Linked DNA regions of Methylotuvimicrobium sp. KM2. The protein of the gene in region 1 interacts with the protein of each later gene in a pairwise test. Links are inferred from orthologs where the notes say so. Each region holds a gene or a part of one and is shown on either strand. Other genes may lie near its edges. The genes, in order: WJM45_RS11210 and rlmB.

What was found.
Region 2: the proteins of WJM45_RS11210 (region 1) and rlmB interact in binary tests that used the Escherichia coli proteins (3 or more experiments, as listed by UniProt). The link is inferred for Methylotuvimicrobium sp. KM2 from one-to-one orthologs.

Annotation. Positions count from the first base shown.
Region 1 is NZ_CP150634.1:2,639,732-2,650,148, forward strand. Bases 1,122-3,943 are described here. They hold WJM45_RS11210 (NAD(P)H-hydrate dehydratase), read right to left. Parts: upstream 3,357-3,943; coding sequence 1,887-3,356; downstream 1,122-1,886. Other genes in these bases: tsaE (tRNA (adenosine(37)-N6)-threonylcarbamoyltransferase complex ATPase subunit type 1 TsaE), read right to left, coding at 1,414-1,887; WJM45_RS11215 (HD domain-containing phosphohydrolase), read right to left, coding at 3,391-3,943. Also shown: WJM45_RS11200 (N-acetylmuramoyl-L-alanine amidase), read right to left, coding at 1-877; more of WJM45_RS11215, read right to left, coding at 3,944-4,551; single-stranded-DNA-specific exonuclease RecJ, read right to left, coding at 4,932-6,677; thrC (threonine synthase), read right to left, coding at 7,168-8,262; WJM45_RS11230 (homoserine dehydrogenase), read right to left, coding at 8,269-9,579; alaC (alanine transaminase), read right to left, coding at 9,623-10,417. UniProt on the Escherichia coli protein: Bifunctional enzyme that catalyzes the epimerization of the S- and R-forms of NAD(P)HX and the dehydration of the S-form of NAD(P)HX at the expense of ADP, which is converted to AMP.
Region 2 is NZ_CP150634.1:2,823,382-2,833,975, forward strand. What follows is about bases 1,747-4,745. They hold rlmB (23S rRNA (guanosine(2251)-2'-O)-methyltransferase RlmB), read right to left. Parts: upstream 3,620-4,745; coding sequence 2,873-3,619; downstream 1,747-2,872. Other genes in these bases: WJM45_RS11855 (hypothetical protein), read left to right, coding at 1,747-2,630; rnr (ribonuclease R), read right to left, coding at 3,616-4,745. Also shown: WJM45_RS11850 (caspase family protein), read left to right, coding at 1-1,527; more of WJM45_RS11855, read left to right, coding at 1,737-1,746; more of rnr, read right to left, coding at 4,746-5,850; WJM45_RS11875 (cytochrome c peroxidase), read left to right, coding at 7,252-8,559; sulfate transporter CysZ, read right to left, coding at 9,119-9,850; mtnA (S-methyl-5-thioribose-1-phosphate isomerase), read right to left, coding at 9,850-10,594. UniProt on the Escherichia coli protein: Specifically methylates the ribose of guanosine 2251 in 23S rRNA.

The DNA.
Region 1 (10,417 bases):
TTTCGGTCGTCGCACCTTTGTTAGATAAGGTAAATACCGACGCACCTTTAACACTTGGATTATCGTAGGCATCGGCATGGATCGATACAAATAAATCGGCCTTTGACTCTCGAGCAATTTTCATGCGCTTTTTCAGGTCGATGTAGTAGTCGCCTTGACGAACCATCACGGCTCTCATTCCCGGCTTTCTGTCGATCAATGCCGCTAATTTTTTTGCGATCGCAAAAGTCACGTCTTTTTCATGAGTGCCGTGCGGGCCTTTTGCTCCAGGGTCTTGACCGCCATGACCGGCATCGATCGCTATTACAACGTCTTTGCTGCGTTGCGGCGCTTTTTTCACCGATTTATTATGTGATACAGCTAACGCTTCGGAACTCGCGGAAGGCCTTTTAGCAGGATTAGGCGAAGCGTTTCGCTTTGAAACCAATGGATGCGATGCAACCGAAAGTGAAACGGGAGGCTTGGCAGCAAGAACATCCTGTTTGGCAAAAAAATCAATCATCAATTGATAGCCACCGGATTGATTAACCGGAATCGTCAAATTCTTAGCTATTCCGTTCTTTTTCAAATCGACGACAACTCGCAAATCTTTATCGTTACGAACCGCGCTTCGAATTTTTTTAAACAACGGATGATTGGAAGACGGTTGCTCAAGTTTTCCGTTTAAACGAGCATCACGGATGTCGATAACTAAACGCGGGGGATTATCCAGTTGAAATACTTTATGTGAAAATTTCGCCGACAGATCGAAAATCAACCGGGAGTGATCGGAAGAAATTTGATGCTTCAAGGAATTAACCGCCGTTTGTTGCGCAAACGCCGATCCTGCCCAGAAATGCAACACCGCAATAAATAACATATTGATAAAACTACGCATGACCCAACCCAAGCTTGCTATTTTACCGACGGTAAATCCCCGTCATTGAAAGTTTGCCGCTAAATTTCCGGACTTAATTTCAATAAGTATCCAGTTCAATTAAAATTAGCAGACATTATCTTTTTAACTTTTCTAGTAACTATTCAGAGCATGCGGTAGGTTGGCGTCAGGCATTGATTTCTAAGGACGCGTGAACCCAGCACCTAAATAATCCAAAATTGTTTATCATAGCAAATGGATTATGGTATTTAGTTGCTGGGTGAATACATCCCTGTAAACTCTGACTGCAACGTCCTGTTGCAGACAGCCTTATAAATCAATGCCTGACACCTTCTCATACATGACCTATGCTGAATAATTACCTTTTCTATAACTTTAAGACTTGAGCACCGAAATTAGACGTTAAGGAACGGGCATTTTATATCTTTCGCAACCGTCAGTTTTTTTGTCCTTCCCTAAGCAATTGAAAATACAAGCACTTCAATGAATCGCTTAGTTTTTTCTCTATTTCAAAAGCCTTCAAGTTATAAATTCGTTTAAAGTATAGCAGTATGTCTTTGTTTTATCACGCTAGATAAAAAGTTTTTTAAGCTTAAATTGCTGGTCTCCACTTTTAGGTTTCGCTCTTGCCCGACAACGCTCAATGTCAAGACTAAATCAGGCTCCGGCAGAAAACCTTCGCCCATTTCCGGCCACTCGATTAAACAAACCGCATCTTGATCCAAATAATCATTAATCCCGATCCACTCCAGTTCTTCCGGGTCGGAGAGGCGATACAAATCAAAATGAATAACTGCTCGACCACTCGGCATATACTCCTCAACGAGCGTATACGTCGGACTTTTAACCGCACCCTGATGACCCAAAGCCCTCAACAAGCCCCGAACCAACGTAGTTTTTCCGGCACCTAATTGGCCTTTTAAAAAGATCAAGCATTTATGCGGCAACTGCCTCGACAGCTCGGCGCCGAATGCTTCGGTAGTCTCGGCATTTCTCAGTTTTATTTGCATTAATTTACCAAACGCCTCAAATAAGGCATCAAATCGGTCGCTAAAAGACCCCGCTCACCGCCATCGACAGCAGCCGCATCGGCAGCCGAACCATGAATATAAACACCATACTCGGCGCTTTCCCAGTTGCTGAATCCCTGAGCCAATAGTCCGGCAATCACTCCGGTCAGAACATCCCCCATGCCTCCGGTTGCCATGCCCGGATTACCGACATCGGCAACTGCGACATGATGGTGACTAGCAATCAATGTACCCGCCCCTTTCAGCACACAAATACCGCCATATTGCCGCCTGATCGAATTTACTGCGGCGAAACGATCATGTTCGACTTCGGATACCGAGCATTTCAACAAACGCGAAGCCTCGCCCGGATGCGGCGTCAATATGAAATGGTCACCGTATTGGCCCGAATCCGCCAGCCAGTTCAAGCCGTCAGCATCGATCACCGTTGGCTTAGCGAATCGGATCGTGGCATCGAATAAACCTTTCGACCAATCGCTTCGTCCCAACCCGGGTCCTAATACAAGAACATCTGCACAATCGATGATCGTCTCTATGCTCTCCGGATCGAGGTCACCTCGACACATCAATTCCGGCCGCGAGCTATTGATCAATATAGCGTGCTCAGGATGCGTCAACACGGTAACGAGCCCCGCACCAACTCGTAACGCGGCTTCACCTGCCATGCGAATCGCTCCCGAATAACCGACATCACCGCCAATCACTAAGACACGGCCAAAATGACCTTTGTGCGCACAGCGACTTCTTCGCGGTGGTTGCAGAAAACGAATGCGTTGCGCGGCACAATCGACCCTGTCAAAAACCGCGTTAGGAATATCGAGCGATGCATAATAAACTTTTCCGCAATAATCCGGCGCATCTCCGGTAAACAAGCCTTTTTTCAACCCGATAAAAGACACGGTCAAATCCGCTTTGACCGCACAACCCATGATTTTTCCTGTATCGGCATTCAATCCGCTTGGAATATCGACCGCAATGACGAAAGCCCGACTGGCATTGATGGCCGCTATCGCATCGGCATGTAAACCTTCGACTTCACGATCCAAGCCGGTACCTAATAGCGCATCGATGATCACTTCTTCGCTAAGTAAAGCTTTCGTATCATAGCCCGCAACTTTACAGCCGCTATCGATGCAATCTCGATATGCCGTGAGCGCATCGCCCTTAAGCCTAGAAACCTCGACAACAGAATAAACCGTTACCTCCATTCCGGCAGCAATTGCTAAACGCGCTATCACATAGCCATCTCCGGCATTGTTACCGCCGCCACAAAAAATCGTGCAACTTGTCGCTTCCGGACAGAACGCCTTGACCCGCTCAAATACCGATTGACCTGCCCTGCACATCAATTCATAACCGGGAATGTAAAATTCATCGATAGCCGTTCGGTCCAGTTCTCTTACTTGATCGGCGGAATATAGTTCGAGTGGAAGATCTTGCCTGCTCATTGCTTCATCGAAAATAATTGTATTTAAGTTCAGCTTAATAGCCCCAAAACTTATTGGCTTGATCAACGTTAAATCCCTTTGGCGCCGAACAAGGCTTGCTAATTTTATACAGCGCAATGCCGCAATCGCGTTTTTGAGGCTCTCGATAAAAGGCACCACGAGGGCTTATAAGAGCGTGCGCGTAAGGCCCCGATGTTTTACTGCCCTTAACTGTGGCGCGCTTAGTAATCAAAGCAATTTCGCCGTTTTGCAAATCGACGAATGTACCGGGGGGATAAATACCGGTTTCGCGGATGAATTGATTTGCCAATTGCTCATCGATTTCATTGCCGCGTTTCGAAAATAGCGATTTGATCGCATCATGCGCCAAAACCGGAGCTCGATATTTGCGGCCGGTGATCAACGATGTATAGATATCGGCCAGAGAGATGACTTTGGCCCCCTCGCTGATAGCATCTCCGCTGAGCTTATTGGGATAACCGCTACCGTCGTTTTTTTCATGATGCTGTAAAACCATCGCCAGCCAATCTCTTGATTCTATACCGGCTTTTTTTAACAACATGACGCTTTGTTTAGGGTGTTCTATGATTTGCTGACGCTGCTCACTTGTCAACGGAGAATCTTGTTGATAAAGCTGATCCTGTAATTTCAGCATGCCTAAATTCATCGTCAGCGCCGCGCTAATGATCAGTTCGTTATCCTCATCGGTTAACTGCCTGCGCCGACCGAGTAAGCCGGACAATACTGCAGTATATATCGAATGAATGACGGCATAATTATCAGCGCAGCCCAGTAAATGAATCGCGCCTAATGCGGCATTAGGATCGAATACGATTATTATCCGTAAAAGCTCGGCAATTTTCGCTATTCGCGATTGTACATTCTCGGCTTTTTGATCTGCCAAATCTTGAAACAATGGATACAACTTCTGGTTGCAATAAGCAATAGCAGTAAACGGATTGGTTTGTAGTTTTTTTTGATCCGGCTCTTGCTTTAAAGCTTCTCTTAGCTCGATTTCTTGTTCCGTAAGATTCCTATAAACCCCTTTTTCAAGCAACACGTTAAGTTGCTTTTCAGTGGTAACAATCGTATTTTTCTTCAATAACAACGATTGTTCGAAGGTAAAAATGGAAAAAGGCAGCGGCGTATTTAATTCGATATCGCTGGGCTGTACTTTGACTAACTCTATTTCCATGACACACCTAAAGCTTAGGAATTTTTCGTACCATTCAGTATAGCCTGAAGACTACAAATTTTGCGAAAAGCTGAACTTTAACGTTTCAGCCTGTCTTGCACGCTTACTCCCTTTACTCGCTTTATACTCAAAAAATGGCTAACATTATGAAGGGAGTATACCTATCGCACATCAAGTTTCGGCATTAACGTATGGAGGCGCCGGGGTGTCGGCAAAGGCTTTGACAGCATGGATGCTGTCACAGAGCCTACATGGACGTATTCACGGCGTCCTTTGACGAACATCCCGACGCCGAAATTTGACTAGCAAAGAGTATAGTAGTAATGCTCCTAATAGATCAGCACTGATCGGAAAAATCAGCCGCGTTCGCGCTCCATTCTTTAATTCAGCTTTTCCAGATACTGAATCACAAATTGTAGCGTTCGATTGCCTCGGTATTCATTGATATCCAGCTTGTAAGCAGCATGGATTGTTCGAATTCCCAGCCATTGTTCCGGCTTTTCGATAAAGAAAGCAATCGCGTCGATCAACTGCTTGTTTTCGGCCTGACGCAACACCAATTTTAAATGATGCTGCCCAACGATACGGGCCTGAATGACCTCGAACACACCATCGAAAACCGGCTCCGGAAACTCCTGCCCCCAAGTGCCCGAACGCTGCAATAACTCGGCGAATTCCAACGTCAACTCGTTTTCCGACAATTCCCCGTCGGAATACACCTTCTGTTCTAGGTCCATATTCGCTATACGCCGACCGACCATCTCATCGAAGGCTAACGCAAAAGGCGGATAATCGTGCATTTGTATGCTCATTCCGGCCGCCATCGCATGACCGCCGAACTTATTAAGAATATTGGGATGAGCCGAGGCTATGTCGCTCAGAACGTCGCGGATATGCACACCGGGAATCGATCGCGCCGAACCTTTGATTTCGCCGTTACCGGCCGGAGCGAAAGCCACGACCGGCCGGTGCAGTCTATCCTTGATTCTCGATGCCAGAATACCGATTACGCCTTGATGCCAATTTTCATCAAACAGGCAAACGCCGGCCGGCAGATGTTTTTCATCTAAGGCTTTCATTTCGTTCAACAGACTCATCGCTTCGACCTTCATCTGACCTTCGATGTCCCGGCGATCCTTATTCATTTCATCAAGCTGCTGTGCGATATCTTTGGCCAAAGAAACATCATCGGTTAGCAGGCATTGAATGCCCAGCGCCATATCGTCCATGCGCCCGGCAGCGTTGAGCCTGGGTCCCAACGCAAAGCCTAGGTCGGATGAGGATAGATACCGATGATTCCGCCCCGATACTTCGACCAAGGCCAGTATTCCCGGATGACAACGACCCGAACGAATTCGCTGCAGGCCTTGATGAATCAATATCCGATTGGTCTGATCAAGCGGCACGACATCGGCGACCGTGCCCAAAGCAACCAAATCCAGTAATTGTGCTAGATTCGGTTCGGGTATGGCTTGTTGTTGAAACCAATCGACTTCACGAAGGCGACTTCTCAATGCGGTTAGTACATAAAACATGACGCCGACGCCTGCCAATGATCGACTAGGAAACGGTTCGTCCGGCAAATTCGGATTGACGATTGCATCGGCCTCAGGCAATGTCTCGCCGGGCAAATGGTGATCGGTGACCAAAACTTTGATACCTAGCGCCTTAGCCGCGTCAACGCCGGCTATGCTCGATATGCCATTATCGACGGTGATAATCAATTCGGGCTCTTGGCGTTTGACCAACTCGACTATCTCCGGCGTCAACCCGTATCCGTATTCAAAACGATTCGGCACGATGAAGTCGACATTGACCGCACCGAACATGCGTAAGCCTCTAATAGCAAGGGCACAACTGGTCGCCCCGTCGGCATCGAAATCGGCCACAATAGTGATTCGCTGCTGCTTGCTTAGCGCTTCGATCAAATGAGCAACCATGGCCTTCATCCCGGACAACAGCCACGGCGAAGGCAATCCAGCCAACGAACGGTCTAATTCATCCGCGGATTTAATACCCCGGCTTAGAAATATGCGCTGCAAAACCGGGTGCATATCACCCAAATCCAGCTTTTTCTTACCCGGAGGACGGGGAATAATGGTTTTTTTAACGCCTTGGGAGTACATAGGGGTCAGGTGCAAGGGGAAAGGATCAAGGAACAAGGGGCGAGTGAAAATTGCCCAACCCAGTTTTGTTGGTATAACCGTCAGCCACATGACTGTCTTACCAGATGGCACGACATTACCGCCCTCAAACCCTCGTTTTTTCGCACTACTGGTCTATTGGTGCTTATGGATGACGGCGATCGCGGAGAATGGGAATCATACAATCCTCACCATTTATTGTGTCACATAACACTCGCGAATTACCTAACGCTAGGTGATCCGCGTGGGGTACGCTGTGCGTACCCTGGTAACCCCGCGATGTTCATGTGCCAACCGAACCGCCAAGGCACGGCTTTGGTACGCGCAGCGTACCCTACAATTTATGTATAACGATGAGACCTCTGCGTGGAAACGCCCGAGCACCGCTCCAGCGGTACGAGACGCTAGCGCGTCTCGGTCTGCATTCCCACGCTAGAGCGTGGGAACGATAAAAGGGAGTAACAATCAGTTTTTATAGACTATCGAGTATCGCTTTCTTGACTGCGTCCAAATCGGCTTCGATCGTGACCGGATGCGCGTCTTGGCATTGCTTGATCGCAATATCGGGATCTTTGATGCCGTTGCCGGTCAATGTACAAACGATCGTGCTGCCTTCGGGAATATTACCCAGCTCGATGTCATGCAGCGCGCCGGCCAAGGATGCTGCCGAAGCAGGCTCGCAAAAAACACCTTCGTTCGAGCTCAACAATTTTTGCGCGGCTAAAATTTGCTCGTCGGTCATCGCGTCAAACCAACCTTCCGATTCGCGTTGCGCGGCCCAAGCCAAATCCCAGGATTGCGGGCGTCCGATGCGTATCGCGGTTGCTACCGTTTCGGGATGATCGATCATTTCCCTAGCGATGAAAGGCGCGGCGCCGGCCGCTTGATAACCGCACATCACGGGACGCTTATTCGTCACGGCTTTCAGCGAGCCGATATCGGTCGAATATTCCTTATAGCCTTTCCAATAGGCCGAAATATTGCCGGCATTACCGACCGGCAGACAGTGATAATCGGGTGCGGTACCCAGTTCGTCGATGATTTCGAATGCAGCGGTTTTTTGTCCTTCAAGACGGAACGGATTGATCGAATTGACAATCGAAACCGGTGCATGATCGACGATTTCCTTAACCAAAGCCATGCCCTGATCGAAGTTACCGTTGATCTGAATGATCTTGGCTCCGTACATCAAAGTTTGCGCTAATTTACCCAACGCGATCTTGCCTTCCGGAATCAACACGAATGCTTTGATGCCCGCGCGTACCGCATAGGCCGCCGCGGAAGCCGAAGTATTGCCGGTCGATGCACAGATAATGGCTTGACTGCCTTCATCGACCGCTTTGGTCACAGCCATTGTCATGCCGCGATCCTTAAACGAGCCGGTCGGATTCAAGCCCTCGAATTTAACATAAATATCGACGTCCTTGCCGATCAATCTTGGAATGTTTTGCAGCTGTATTAAAGGTGTATTGCCTTCGCCTAGACTGATCAAGCGAGTATCATCAGCGACCGGTAGGCGATCTCTATAAGTTTCGATTAAACCTGTATAGCGTTTACGAATTGTCATTATGTTTTATCCCAGAGTTTCCAGTCGAATGCGACACACTTTGCCGGTTACGGTCGTTAATTGTTCGATCACGGTAATCGCCGCATTCATTTCCGATTCCAGTGTATTTTGAGTCAACATGATAATCGGCACCGATTTTTCATTTTCATGCGGTTCTTTTTGAATAATCGCTTCGATACTGATGTCGTGCAAAGCCAAGATGCGAGTAATATCGGCCAATACACCCGGCCTATCTTCGGCATTCAGCCTTAAATAATAAGCCGTATGAATTTGCTCGGCCGAAAGCATCGGAATATCGGCTAGCGCGTTCGGTTGAAAGGCCAAGTGCGGTACGCGGTTTTCGGGGTCGCTCGTTAATGCGCGAACGACATCGATCACATCGGCAACGACTGATGAAGCCGTAGGCTCGGCGCCCGCGCCTGCGCCATAATATAGCGTCGGCCCGACCGCATCGCCTTTAACCAATACCGCATTCATCACACCATCGACGTTGGCGATCAATCGACGTGCGGGAATCAAAGTCGGATGCACGCGCAGTTCGATGCCTTCGGAGGTTTTTCGCGCGATGCCCAGATGCTTGATGCGATAACCCAAGGTATCGGCATAATCAACATCGTCGCGCGTGATTTGCGTAATGCCTTCGGTATAGACCTTATCGAATTGCAAGGGGATACCGAATGCGATTGAAGCCAAAATCGTCAATTTATGCGCCGCATCGATCCCCTCAACGTCGAAAGTCGGATCGGCTTCGGCATAACCTAAAGCTTGAGCCTCAGCCAAGACATCCGCGAAATCGCGGCCTTTGTCACGCATTTCGGTCAAAATGAAATTGCCGGTGCCGTTGATAATGCCCGCCACCCACTCGATTTGATTGCCGCTCAAGCCTTCACGAATCGCCTTGATAATAGGAATTCCGCCGGCAACGGCGGCTTCGAACGCAACCATGACACCTTTGTCGCCGGCTTTCGCAAAAATTTCATTACCATGCAGCGCAATCAAGGCTTTATTCGCGGTCACAACATGCTTAGCGTTTTCAATCGCTTTAAGCACTAAGTCTTTCGCAATCGTTTCACCGCCGATCAACTCCACAACGATTTCAATCTCGGGATCGTTGACGATCTCATAAGGATCGGTCGTCAACGCGATGCCTTGCGTATCGCAAATCCGGCTTCGCTCAAGATCGCGAGCACTGGCGCGCGTTACGATAATTTCACGCCCTGCCCGGCGCGCAATTTCGGCGGCGTTGCGCTTCAAGACATTGACGGTGCCGCCGCCGACGGTACCTAGACCTAAGACCCCTACTTTGACCGGCTTCAAATTCGACTCCTACTAATTTCCCATAACCCGAACAAATCGCTCATTATACAACTTTGTCTTTCTTGAGCATATGTCGAATGCCGCGAATCGCTTGTCGGGTTCTGTGTTCGTTTTCGATCAAACCGAAACGAACGTGATCGTCCCCGTATTGTCCGAAACCGATACCCGGCGACACGGCTACTTTCGCATCGGCGAGCAATTTTTTCGAAAACTCGAGCGAGCCCATTTCTTTATAGGGTTCGGGAATCGGCGCCCAAACGAACATCGTCGCTTTCGGCTTCGGCACCGGCCAACCGGCGGCCGTCAAACCTTCGCATAAGACATCGCGCCTTTTCCGGTACATCTCGGCAATTTCAGTCACGCAATCCTGCGGACCCTCCAAAGCGCTAATCGCTGCAATCTGAATCGGTGTAAACGTACCGTAATCAAGATACGATTTGATCCTTGCCAATGCCGCAACGAGCTCTTTATTGCCGCACATGAAACCGACCCGCCAACCGGGCATGTTGTAACTTTTCGATAACGAAAAAAATTCGACCGCAATATCGGTCGCCCCCTTAACCTGAAGAATCGACGGTGCTTTGTAACCGTCGAACACGATATCGGCGTAAGCGACATCCTGGACAACCCAAATGTTATGCTCTTTGGCCATTTCGACGATTTTTTCGAAAAATTCCAGATCGACGCATTGTGTGGTCGGATTACCCGGAAAATTGAGAATCAGCATTTTCGGTTTCGGCCATGAATCGACGATGGCTTTATGCAGTTCCTCGAAAAAATCCACACCGGCAACCATTGCCACATGACGAATATCGGCGCCAGCGATCACGACACCGTA
Region 2 (10,594 bases), 180 kb from region 1 along the record:
TTAGAACGCTCCCTGGAAACCAAACAGAAATCCATCAAGCATAGAACTCAAGCCGCCTTAGTCCAGGAACAAAAAATCGTCTCTAGCGCTCCGCAACAACCGATCATCGACGACCAAACCGCCAAAACACTCGCTAACGCTCGTAGCGAACTGCAAAAAAACGAAACCTTACTTCAAGAAAAAGAAAGTCATTACATAAGGATCTCCAATGAAATCAAGCGATCCTTAGAAGCGGTAGGTTCATCGGCTGAACATAGCGATTCGCCGAGAGAACAACTAAGAGCGAAGGAAATCAGGGCTAATTTGGACCGACAAAAACAATCGTTGCAAACGGTTGCACAGGAAATCAACACCTTAAAAAGCCGAATTAACGAACAACGCAAAGCCGTAACCAAACTGGAAAGCGGTCAATTGATACAGTTAGCCTCTGCCGCTCCAACAATTCAAATTATCGATCCGCCGATGGTATTGACTCGAGGCGTTCCGAGCTTATTGTTAAGATCGATAGCCCCATCAAGAACCATCACCGGCAAAGTCGAGGCGCCTGCCGGACTTAAAACATTAGTGGTCAATGACAAACCTGAAAACATCGATACGCAGGGTTTCTTTAAGATAAATATCACTGCCACAGAAGCGACGACACCGATCAAAATCGTCGCCATCGATAAAAAAGACAAAAGAACCAGTCTGAATTTCAACATCGTAACCCAAGAAGAAATCGCCACTTCAAGCATAGACAGCCGACCGACGACACCTAGAAAACCCGGCCGATTTTATGATGTAGACTTCGGGCGTTATCATGCGCTCATCATCGGCAATAACGATTATACGGAGCTACCGACACTGAAAACCGCGATCAACGATGCCAAAGCGGTCGAGTCGATTTTGCGCCAACGCTATGGCTTCAAAACCACATTACTGCAAAACGCCAATCGCCATCAGATCATGACGGCGCTGAATACTATTCGCAATTCTTTGAAAGAAAACGATAATTTATTGATTTACTATGCGGGTCACGGAGAACGAGACAAAACCAGCCTTGCGGCTTACTGGCTACCTACCGATGCCGAAATCGACAATACCGCAAACTGGATTTCCAGCGACGATATCACCCGCTATCTAAACATCATCGCCGCACGACATATCCTAGTTGTGGCCGATTCGTGCTACTCGGGCGCGATGACCGGAACGGCGATCGCTCGACTACCGGACGGTATGCCTGAAGACAAACGTGAAAAGTGGTTGAAATTCATGGCAACACGGAAAGCACGAACCGTCTTGACTTCAGGAGGCGTGGCTCCGGTTCTCGACGAAGGGGACGGCCAGCATTCAATATTTGCCCGAGCCTTTATCGATACACTACAAAGCAATCGGGGTTTAGTCGAAGACTATGATATTTTTCGTTCGGTATCGAAACAAGTTCGAACTTCGGCATCCCGTGTGGGCTTTACTCAAGCACCTCAATACGCGCCGCTTCAACATGCCGGCCACGAGGGTAGCCCGTTCTTTTTCGTTCCCGGTGTTTAATGACAACACCGTTAAGGAACGAGCATTAAATAACTTCGACAATTGTTGGAAGGCGGTTCGGTGGCTCGATTGACGGGTGTCAGCGGCACGGATAGACGCCGTCAAGCCTACATGGAAGTATTCACGGCGTCCTGTCAAGCGAGTCGCCGAACCTCCGCAATGCGCAAAACTTGTAGAAATTATTTTCTACATATTCCTAAGCTGTAAGAATGGGTTTACTTCGCTTCTCGACAAACAGCCCAGACGCCCTAAAAACGACAACAAAACTTAGGCCGGGAATTGCCGGCTTAATCTTGTTGCTCTTACAGCTTAGCGGCTGCGCGACACCTTCAGAACTTTTTGAATCGAGCGCCAAGAGCTTAGGACTTACCAGTATTGAAATAAGCGGCGATCCATTTCATCATCGAGCCTATTTGAACCGAATTGCGGCACAATCCGACATTATTCCGTTAGTCCATGTTTATTTAGATGGCGACGGCACGCCTTGGGAAATGAAGCGCTGGATTGCCGAAGACCCGACACCGAGAAACCCTTTGATATTGCGTTTAATGGCAGCGGATCAAGAACCGGCAATATTACTGGGCCGGCCTTGCTACTACGGCTTACATTCGACGGAACACTGCCACTATTCACTATGGACATCGAAACGTTATTCGACCGAAGTCGTCGAAAGCATGGCATCCGCCTTGCGGAAATGGCTAACAAACACCAAAGCAGCAAACGTAGTTTTGATCGGTTATAGCGGAGGAGGAACACTCGCCACGCTGCTCGCGCCTTACTTTAAAAACACAAGCATCGTTGTTACTATCGCAGCCAACCTGAACACAAGCGCCTGGAGCCGACACCATGCTTATTTACCACTAGACGCATCTTTAAACCCGATTGACGCTCAACCTTTACCGGCCGAAATAAAACAAATTCATCTAGCCGGCGTAAAAGACAGCAATGTTCCCGCTTCAATCGTCGAATCTTTTAGCCGGCGGCAAGCCAATGCCGTTTACCTGCCGATCGACGGATTCGATCATATGTGCTGTTGGGCAGACTTATGGCCCAATATTCTTAAAAAATATATCACGCCAACTAACCATCAGCCTGACCGTTAAAAACGGTTAACCTAACGTTCATGAAGGTCCGGCCATCGCCCCGGCAAATGAAAGTTCGAGGCGTGGCGGAGGGTGCAGTCACTCGCCCGACAGGACGCCGTGAATACGTCCATGTAGGCTCGACGGCGGCTTTCCCTGCCGCCGACGCCTGTCGATCGAGCAACCGCACCCTCTTCGGAGCCGGCATTGTACTTTCACAGTAAAAATACAATTAGAATATCGCGACAAATAACTTCCTAGAGCTATGATGGGATAGATCTTTGACGAACGACCTCATACAGCATCGCACCGGTCGCGACCGACAAATTGAGACTGGAAACACTACCCTGCATCGGTAATTTGACCAACCAGTCGCATTGCTCACGAGTCAAACGCCGCATACCTTTACCCTCGGCACCGATCACCAAGGCCATAGGTAATTTGAAATCACATTGATAAAGCGTTTGCTCGGCCTCGCCGGCTGCGCCGAAAATCCAAATCCCCTGATCTTTCAGCCAACGCAAAGTTCGGGACAGGTTCGTAACTTGATAGACCGGCACGGTCTCGGCCGCGCCGCTCGCAACCTTACAAACCGTCGGCGTAATACCGACCGCATTGTCCTTCGTGATAATCACGCCATGCACGCCGGTAGCATCGGCCGTCCTTAAGCATGCTCCGAGGTTATGCGGGTCCTGAACATTATCCAAAACCAAAAACAACGGCATGCCGGTAAGACTGGAAACCGCCTGCTTCAATGCATCTTCCGATTGCGCCGAAGGGAGTTCGATTTCAAGCACGATACTTTGATGATTATTACCATCGGCAAGGCGATCCAGTTTTTTTCGGTCGACTTTTTCGGGGTTAATACCGATCTTTTTCAAGTCTTCGAGCAATTGACTTAAACGTCGGTCCTGACGGTGCGAGTCAACCCAAGCCTGATGAATATGCTGAGGCGAATAATCGAGTGCCGCCTGGACCGAATGAATGCCGTAGATTTTAACTCGGCTCATTTTTTACGCCGTCTTTTTTTCGGGCGCTTTGCCAAGGCAGTAACCTTAACCAGTTCGAAATCGATTTTCTTGTCGTCAAGATTAACGCGTACGACTTTCACTTGCACGGTATCGCCAAGACGATAACGAATACCCGTACGTTCGCCGATTAACTGATGACTGGCCGCATCGAAATGAAAATAATCTTGGGCAAGATTACTGATATGCACGAGGCCCTCGACATAAATATCGGCAAGCTCAACAAAGAACCCGAACGATGTCACCGCCGAAATAATACCCGGAAACTCTTCGCCGACCTTGTCCATCATGTATTCGCACTTGAGCCAACTAACGACATCGCGCGTCGCATCATCGGCTCGACGCTCGTTCGTCGAGCAATGCTCGCCAAGCGTGACCATATCGGGAAATCCGTAATGATAACTTTCCGGCTTTTTGTCTTGTAAACAATGCCGGATGGCCCGATGCACCAACAAGTCCGGATATCGACGAATCGGCGACGTAAAATGAGCATAGGCTTCGAGCGCCAAGCCGAAATGGCCTTTCAAATCGGGACTGTAAACCGCTTGCGACATCGAACGCAACAAAACCGTTTGAATCAAATGAGCATCCGGGCGCCCCTTAATGCTATCGACTAGATGCATGTAGTCGAGCGGCGTCGGCTTATCACCACCACCCAAGCTCAGACCCAATTCACCTAAAAAGGTCTTCAGCGCCAATAATTTTTCCGGTCCGGGCCCGTCATGAATTCTCAATAACTTGGGCATTTTTCGGCGATTGAGAAATTTAGCTGCCGCCATGTTCGCGGTAATCATAAACTCTTCAATCAGCTTATGTGCATCGTTACGCACAACCGGAACGATCTTTTCAATTTTACGTTCGGAACCGAAAATAATCCGCGTTTCCTGAGTATCGAAATCCATTGCGCCGCGTTTTTCTCGGCTTAAACACATGGCTTTGTACAACGCATACAGTTCTTGTAAATGCGGCATTAAAGGCTTATATTTTTTAATTAAGGCCTTGTTGCCATCGACCAGCATGCTAGCGACTTCGGTATAAGTCAGGCGTGCATGAGAACGCATCACAGCTTCGAAGAAACACGAACGCGTCATCTGTCCTTCCGCATTGATCGTCATCTCGCAGACCATACATAAGCGGTCGACATTAGGATTGAGAGAACAGAGTCCATTCGAAAGAATTTCCGGCAACATCGGAATCACCTGTTCCGGAAAATAAACCGAGGTACTGCGGTTTTTGGCCTCAATATCCAACGCGCTATTGATCGCGACATAATGAGACACATCGGCGATCGCGACAAAAAGCTTCCAGCCCTTTCCCGTCTTACGGCAATACACGGCATCGTCGAAATCGCGCGCATCCTCGCCGTCTATCGTCACCAACGGAACATCACGCAAATCGACTCGACCTTCCTTAGCCGCTTCCGGCACTTCATCGCTGAATGCCTGAATTTCCTGCTCAACCTCTTCCGGCCAGACATGCGGCAAACCATGGCTGCGAATCGCCATCTCGATTTCCATGCCCGGAGCCAAATGCTTGCCCAGAACCTCGGCAACACGTCCGATGGGCTGATTGGTCTTACTCGGTTGCTCCAGGATTTCGGCGACAACGATATCGCCTTTTTTAGCTTTGCCGGTTTCATCACCCGGTATCAACACGTCTTGAGCCAGGTTTTTATTATCCGGCACGACGTAATTAACGCCTTTATCGGTGAAAAAACGACCGACCACTTGTTTGGTATTCCGTTCCAGCACCTCGACGATTGCCCCTTCGCGGCGCCCTTTCCGGTCGAGACCGGCGATTCGCGCGACGGCTCTGTCATTATGCAGAACCGAACGCATTTCACGGGGAGACAAAAATAAATCGTCGGACCCGTCGTCCGGCTTTAAAAATCCGAAGCCATCGGCATGACCGATGATGCGTCCGGCAATCAAATCCTTGCTGTTAACCCGGCAATATTTTTGGCGGCGATTGAATAATAATTGTCCGTCCCGTTCCATTGCACGAAGCCGTCTGCGCAAGGCCTCCAACTGGTCGGGCGACTCGAGTTGAAATTCCTGAGAAATTTGGTCGCGCGACAACGGTTTACCGACATGAGCGAGCAGATCGAGAATCAACTCCCGACTAGGAATCGGGTTCTCGTATTTCGCCGCCTCGCGCTCTGCATAAGGGTCTCGGGTCGGAGTAAAATTTGGTTTTTTATCTTTAGACTTCAATGTCGTCGTTTCCTAAATTAGAATGAATGTCATAGCTTAACTGATATACGCGTATTTTAACAATTCCCTATGCAAATCAAAATTCAACGTGATGTATTAAGAAGTTGATGAACGACCAACGGACAACCCTCAGCAATTTTTAGGCATCAATAGTATTGACAGCATATCAAGCAATCGGTATAGTGCGCGCTCACTTCGCTGATACAGCACACCTTTGCCGAGGTGGTGAAATTGGTAGACACGCTAGCTTCAGGTGCTAGTGCTCGCAAGGGCGTGGAGGTTCAAGTCCTCTCCTCGGCACCATTATCCCGAAAAAAAAGAGCTAATCGCCTTTTGTGTCAAATTTGAACTACTGAATTTTATTAGTCAATTTCCCGCTAATAATTCAAAAACTCTTCGTTTGATCGAAGCTCAAATAACCGCATTTACTGCGTTATTTTTATACCTCAAGTTTTCATCACCTGCTTCAATGCGGCCGCTGTCCAGGTTTTGACCGGTAGTTATGATCACGGCAAAAGACTTTTTGACCGTTACTGAAATGAACGCGTTAACCTATATAAAGCAGTTGACATGTGTTGTAGACCATTCGTTCTGAGCTAAGTCAAAGCATGAACGGGGTCTACAACACTTTTACCGGCTTGTTGAAGCCTCAAATACCTCTCATTTTTCGACAAGACTTTCCTGATCGTAGCGAAAGGACTCGGGGCAAACGGTAGATTGAGGCTCTCGACTGCTTTTTTTTGGCTAAAGCAACGCATAAACATCAATCCAGTAAATACCCATCCTATGTTTGGCAGCGGCCCTGTTGCGTTCTCAAAATATGAAAGCGACTATCTGATGCATTCGGAAGTAATAGATAAATTGTTGCTTATGGCAAATGAAATTCCAGATATGCTTAGTTATTTGGCTCAGATAACCGACATGTAATTATTCAGCCCCCTTATCGTTCCCACGCTCCCGCGTGCGAATAGCGTGGAAATGATAATTGGCGGGTACTGAATAGTTACGCCGACATTGATATTTTGAATCAATCACAAACGGTTTGCTTTATCGTCTAATGCGAATTCGACCGTTTACTAACTTAGAGCTTAAAAATTGGTTGTTTTACACCCAGCCTTCGAAATCTTTGAAACAAGTATCGGAAGAACCTGAACATCCACCCATACTTCAATATCAACTATGTCATTTAACCTAAACGATGCTGCTCAACCCAAACTATTGAGTGATATAACCTAAATTGTATTGCCGCTATTATTCACTCCTCCAAGTAAGATAACTCCGACAATTTGTAATAGAAGACTAAAATATAGGGGATTTTTTCATTTTTTTTGATTAAAAATTATTCCTGGCATATTGCTTGCAGTATCTCAGTCTGTGTTAATTAAACAAGCAAAGACCAGAATGAAAAAAATAATCAAAATAGGATTGCTCGGCGCGATGTTTGCTCCGACAACTTACGCCAACCAAAATGCCCTGACCGACATGGATTTTCACAATTCCAGTTCGGAAAAAATCAAACTAGGACAATTCCTCTTTTATGACAAAATATTATCCGGAAACCTCAATATTTCATGCGCGTCTTGCCACCATCCAATGGCCGGCACAGGTGACGGTTTGGCTTTGCCGGTCGGCGAAGGCGGCAAAGGATTAGGCGTCACGCGAGATACCGGTAGCGGCATCGACGCAATTCATGAGCGGGTACCGAGAAATGCGCCTCATTTATTCAACCTGGGCGCAAAAGAATTCGTCACCATGTTTCATGACGGGCGTTTAACGGTTAACCCTAATCACCCCTCCGGCTTCGACTCCCCGGCCGGTGACGCTTTACCTGAAGGCTTGGATCATTCTCTTGCAGCTCAAGCCATGTTTCCAGTGACTTCCACCACCGAGATGGCTGGGCAAGCCGGAGAAAACCCCGTGGGAGATGCCGCAACTGCAGATAACTTTACGGAAGTATGGAGACTGTTGACGGCTCGGGTGATGGCAATCGACGAATATCGCGACTTAATTCACCAAGCCTATCCCGGCCTCGCCGATCAGAATGCAACCTTCGTCCATATCGCCAATGCTATCGGTGCTTTCGAAGCGACTGCATTTCGTGCCGACAACAGCCGTTATGACCAATACTTAAGAGGCGAATACAGCCCCTCCTCTTCGGAAAAAAAAGGGTATAAAATTTTCAAAGACAACTGCATGTCTTGTCACAGCGGTCCTCTACAAACCGATCACCAATTTCACGCTCTGGGAATTCCACAAATTGGTCCGGGAAAAGGCGACGGATTATTCGGTTACGACGACTTCGGTCGAGAGCGCGTTACCGGAAACAATGACGATAGATATCGTTTCCGAACCCCTACTCTGCGAAACGTAGCCATTACCGGACCTTGGGGGCATGATGGCGCCTATGACACATTGGAAGGCATGATTAGACATCACCTTAACCCTGAACAAAGCCTGGATAACTACGATATCCGCCAAGCCCGCCTACCGCCTCGGAACGACTTGAGTGAAATCGATGACATCATCCACAGCGATGAAATCAGCCGTGCAGATTTAAAGGCCAGAATCGAAATTCAGCCGGTTAACCTGACCGACCAGGAAATCGACTCTTTACTCGATTTCCTGAAAGCACTAACCGACACTGCTAGCTTGGATATGCGCAATACAGTGCCCTATCGAGTACCGAGCGGCTTACCAATAGCCGATTAGTGATGTATCCCCGGAAAATCCGGTATTAATGAACAAAACCGATTCAATACTGTATGCCTTTCGCACTTCAAATTTCGGCAGTGTCTTAGGTGGCACCGAGGTGTGTGGCCCCTCACCCAATGCTAGGTGAGGGGCCAACATGGACGTATTCACCCAGCACCTAAACTCCATAGCCCACTGGCTATGATTAATCCTGATTAGCAAGATGCTTCAGCTTGCCGAAGCCAAGTGTCCGAGCAGGGACCAGTCGTAGTCGCAAAAACTGAAATATGCTGTTATCCAAGCTCCAGCTTGGGTAAGAGCGTGATGTGGGTTGGCCGTTTTTAGCTTGACGCACATGATCTGCGAACCCGGTCCTGCTAGGGATATGCTGATCTTTGGACTTTAGCTGAAGAAACTTACTAATCAGGTGATTAATTGTCTTAGATAATTTAGGTGCTGGGCTTTGACGGGCACCCCGGCGCCGAATTTTAATCTCCGATGAGTATTAGTTTAATTACACTGCATTCTGCCCCCTTAATACCGGAACATTGCGCTGCCCGCAACACTAATCCTTGCTTCATTGCGTGATCTCGCCTTCACTCGCCTGCAACACATAAATAGTCGCCCCAATCACGGCGGCCGGCGCAACGATGATATTTATTATCGGCAACGTTAGACCTAACATCGTGACGCCACCGAAGCTCATCGAGCCTAGACGAATACTTTTGAGTATTTTACGTTGCTCAGAAAATAACAAACCGGCATTCTCCAGTGGATAAGCCATGTATTCCAACGCCGCCCCCCAAGCCCCGAACAAACCCCATAAAAAAGGCGCCGCGATATTGATGCCGGGAATGATCGATACAATTAATAACGGCAATGCCCTGCTACCCAAATAGCCGAAGCGCTTGAATTCGGCCAGTATGATTTTGTTGACGGAGTGCTCTCCAATCTCAAGCTTTCGACCCGTAATGAGTTCCGCCGATTTTGCCGACAATGCGCCGTAAAACGGCGCCGCAATGACATTCGCCAAAATAGTAAACGTGAAAAATCCGGCGATAAAAAAACTAAGAAAAAACAGCGGCCACAAAACCCAGCTTAACCATGACAACCAGTCCGGGATAAAATGCGCTATAAGGTCGGCCACATAATAATAACCGAGAACCAAAACCGCGCTATAAAGCACGAGATTAATCAAAACCGGAATCACGATAAATTTTCGCAATTCAGGCTTAATCGCCCAACGCAGACCACGAAAGAAACAACTCACCGCCCACGCCGGATTATTGCCTTTTTTGGAAAACTTCATTATTTCAGTCCCTCCATACCATTTTCCGATGGATTCAATACCACGCCGCGTTCGGTCACGATCGCCGCAATCAATTCGGCCGGGGTCACATCAAACACCGGATTCCAAGCACCGACCAAGGATTCCTTATTATAACTATCCGGCAACAACTCATTCGATGCTCGCTGTTCGATTTCAATACCGCTACCATCGGCAAGATTCCAATCGATCGTCGATAATGGAGCAGCTACCATTAACTTGATGCCATGTTGCTTTGCCAACACCGCCAGCGAATAGGTGCCGATTTTGTTTGCGGTATCCCCATTTGCGGCGATTCGATCGGCACCGACGACAATCCAATCGACCGCGCCCGACTTCATTAACCAGGCGGCCGCCGAATCGGCTATCAAAGTCGCCGCAATGCCGTCTTGAGCCAATTCCCAAACGGTTAGTCGGGCGCCTTGTAGCCAAGGACGGGTTTCTCCGGCAAAGACTTTATTTAACCCTCGCCGGCAGGCGCTCCGAATCACGCCGAGCGCGGTACCGTAACCGCCTGTCGCCAAGGCGCCGGCATTACAATGCGTCAAAACGCCTTTAGTCCCACCGATAATTTCGGCGCCCAACTCGCCGATTCGATGATTCGCGGCAATATCGTCCTGATGAATTTGTATAGCCAAGGCTTGTGTTGCCGCCACCGGATCTTCCGGCTGGGAATTTAAAAGCGCTTTCATCCGGTCCAAGGCCCAAAATAAATTGACTGCGGTC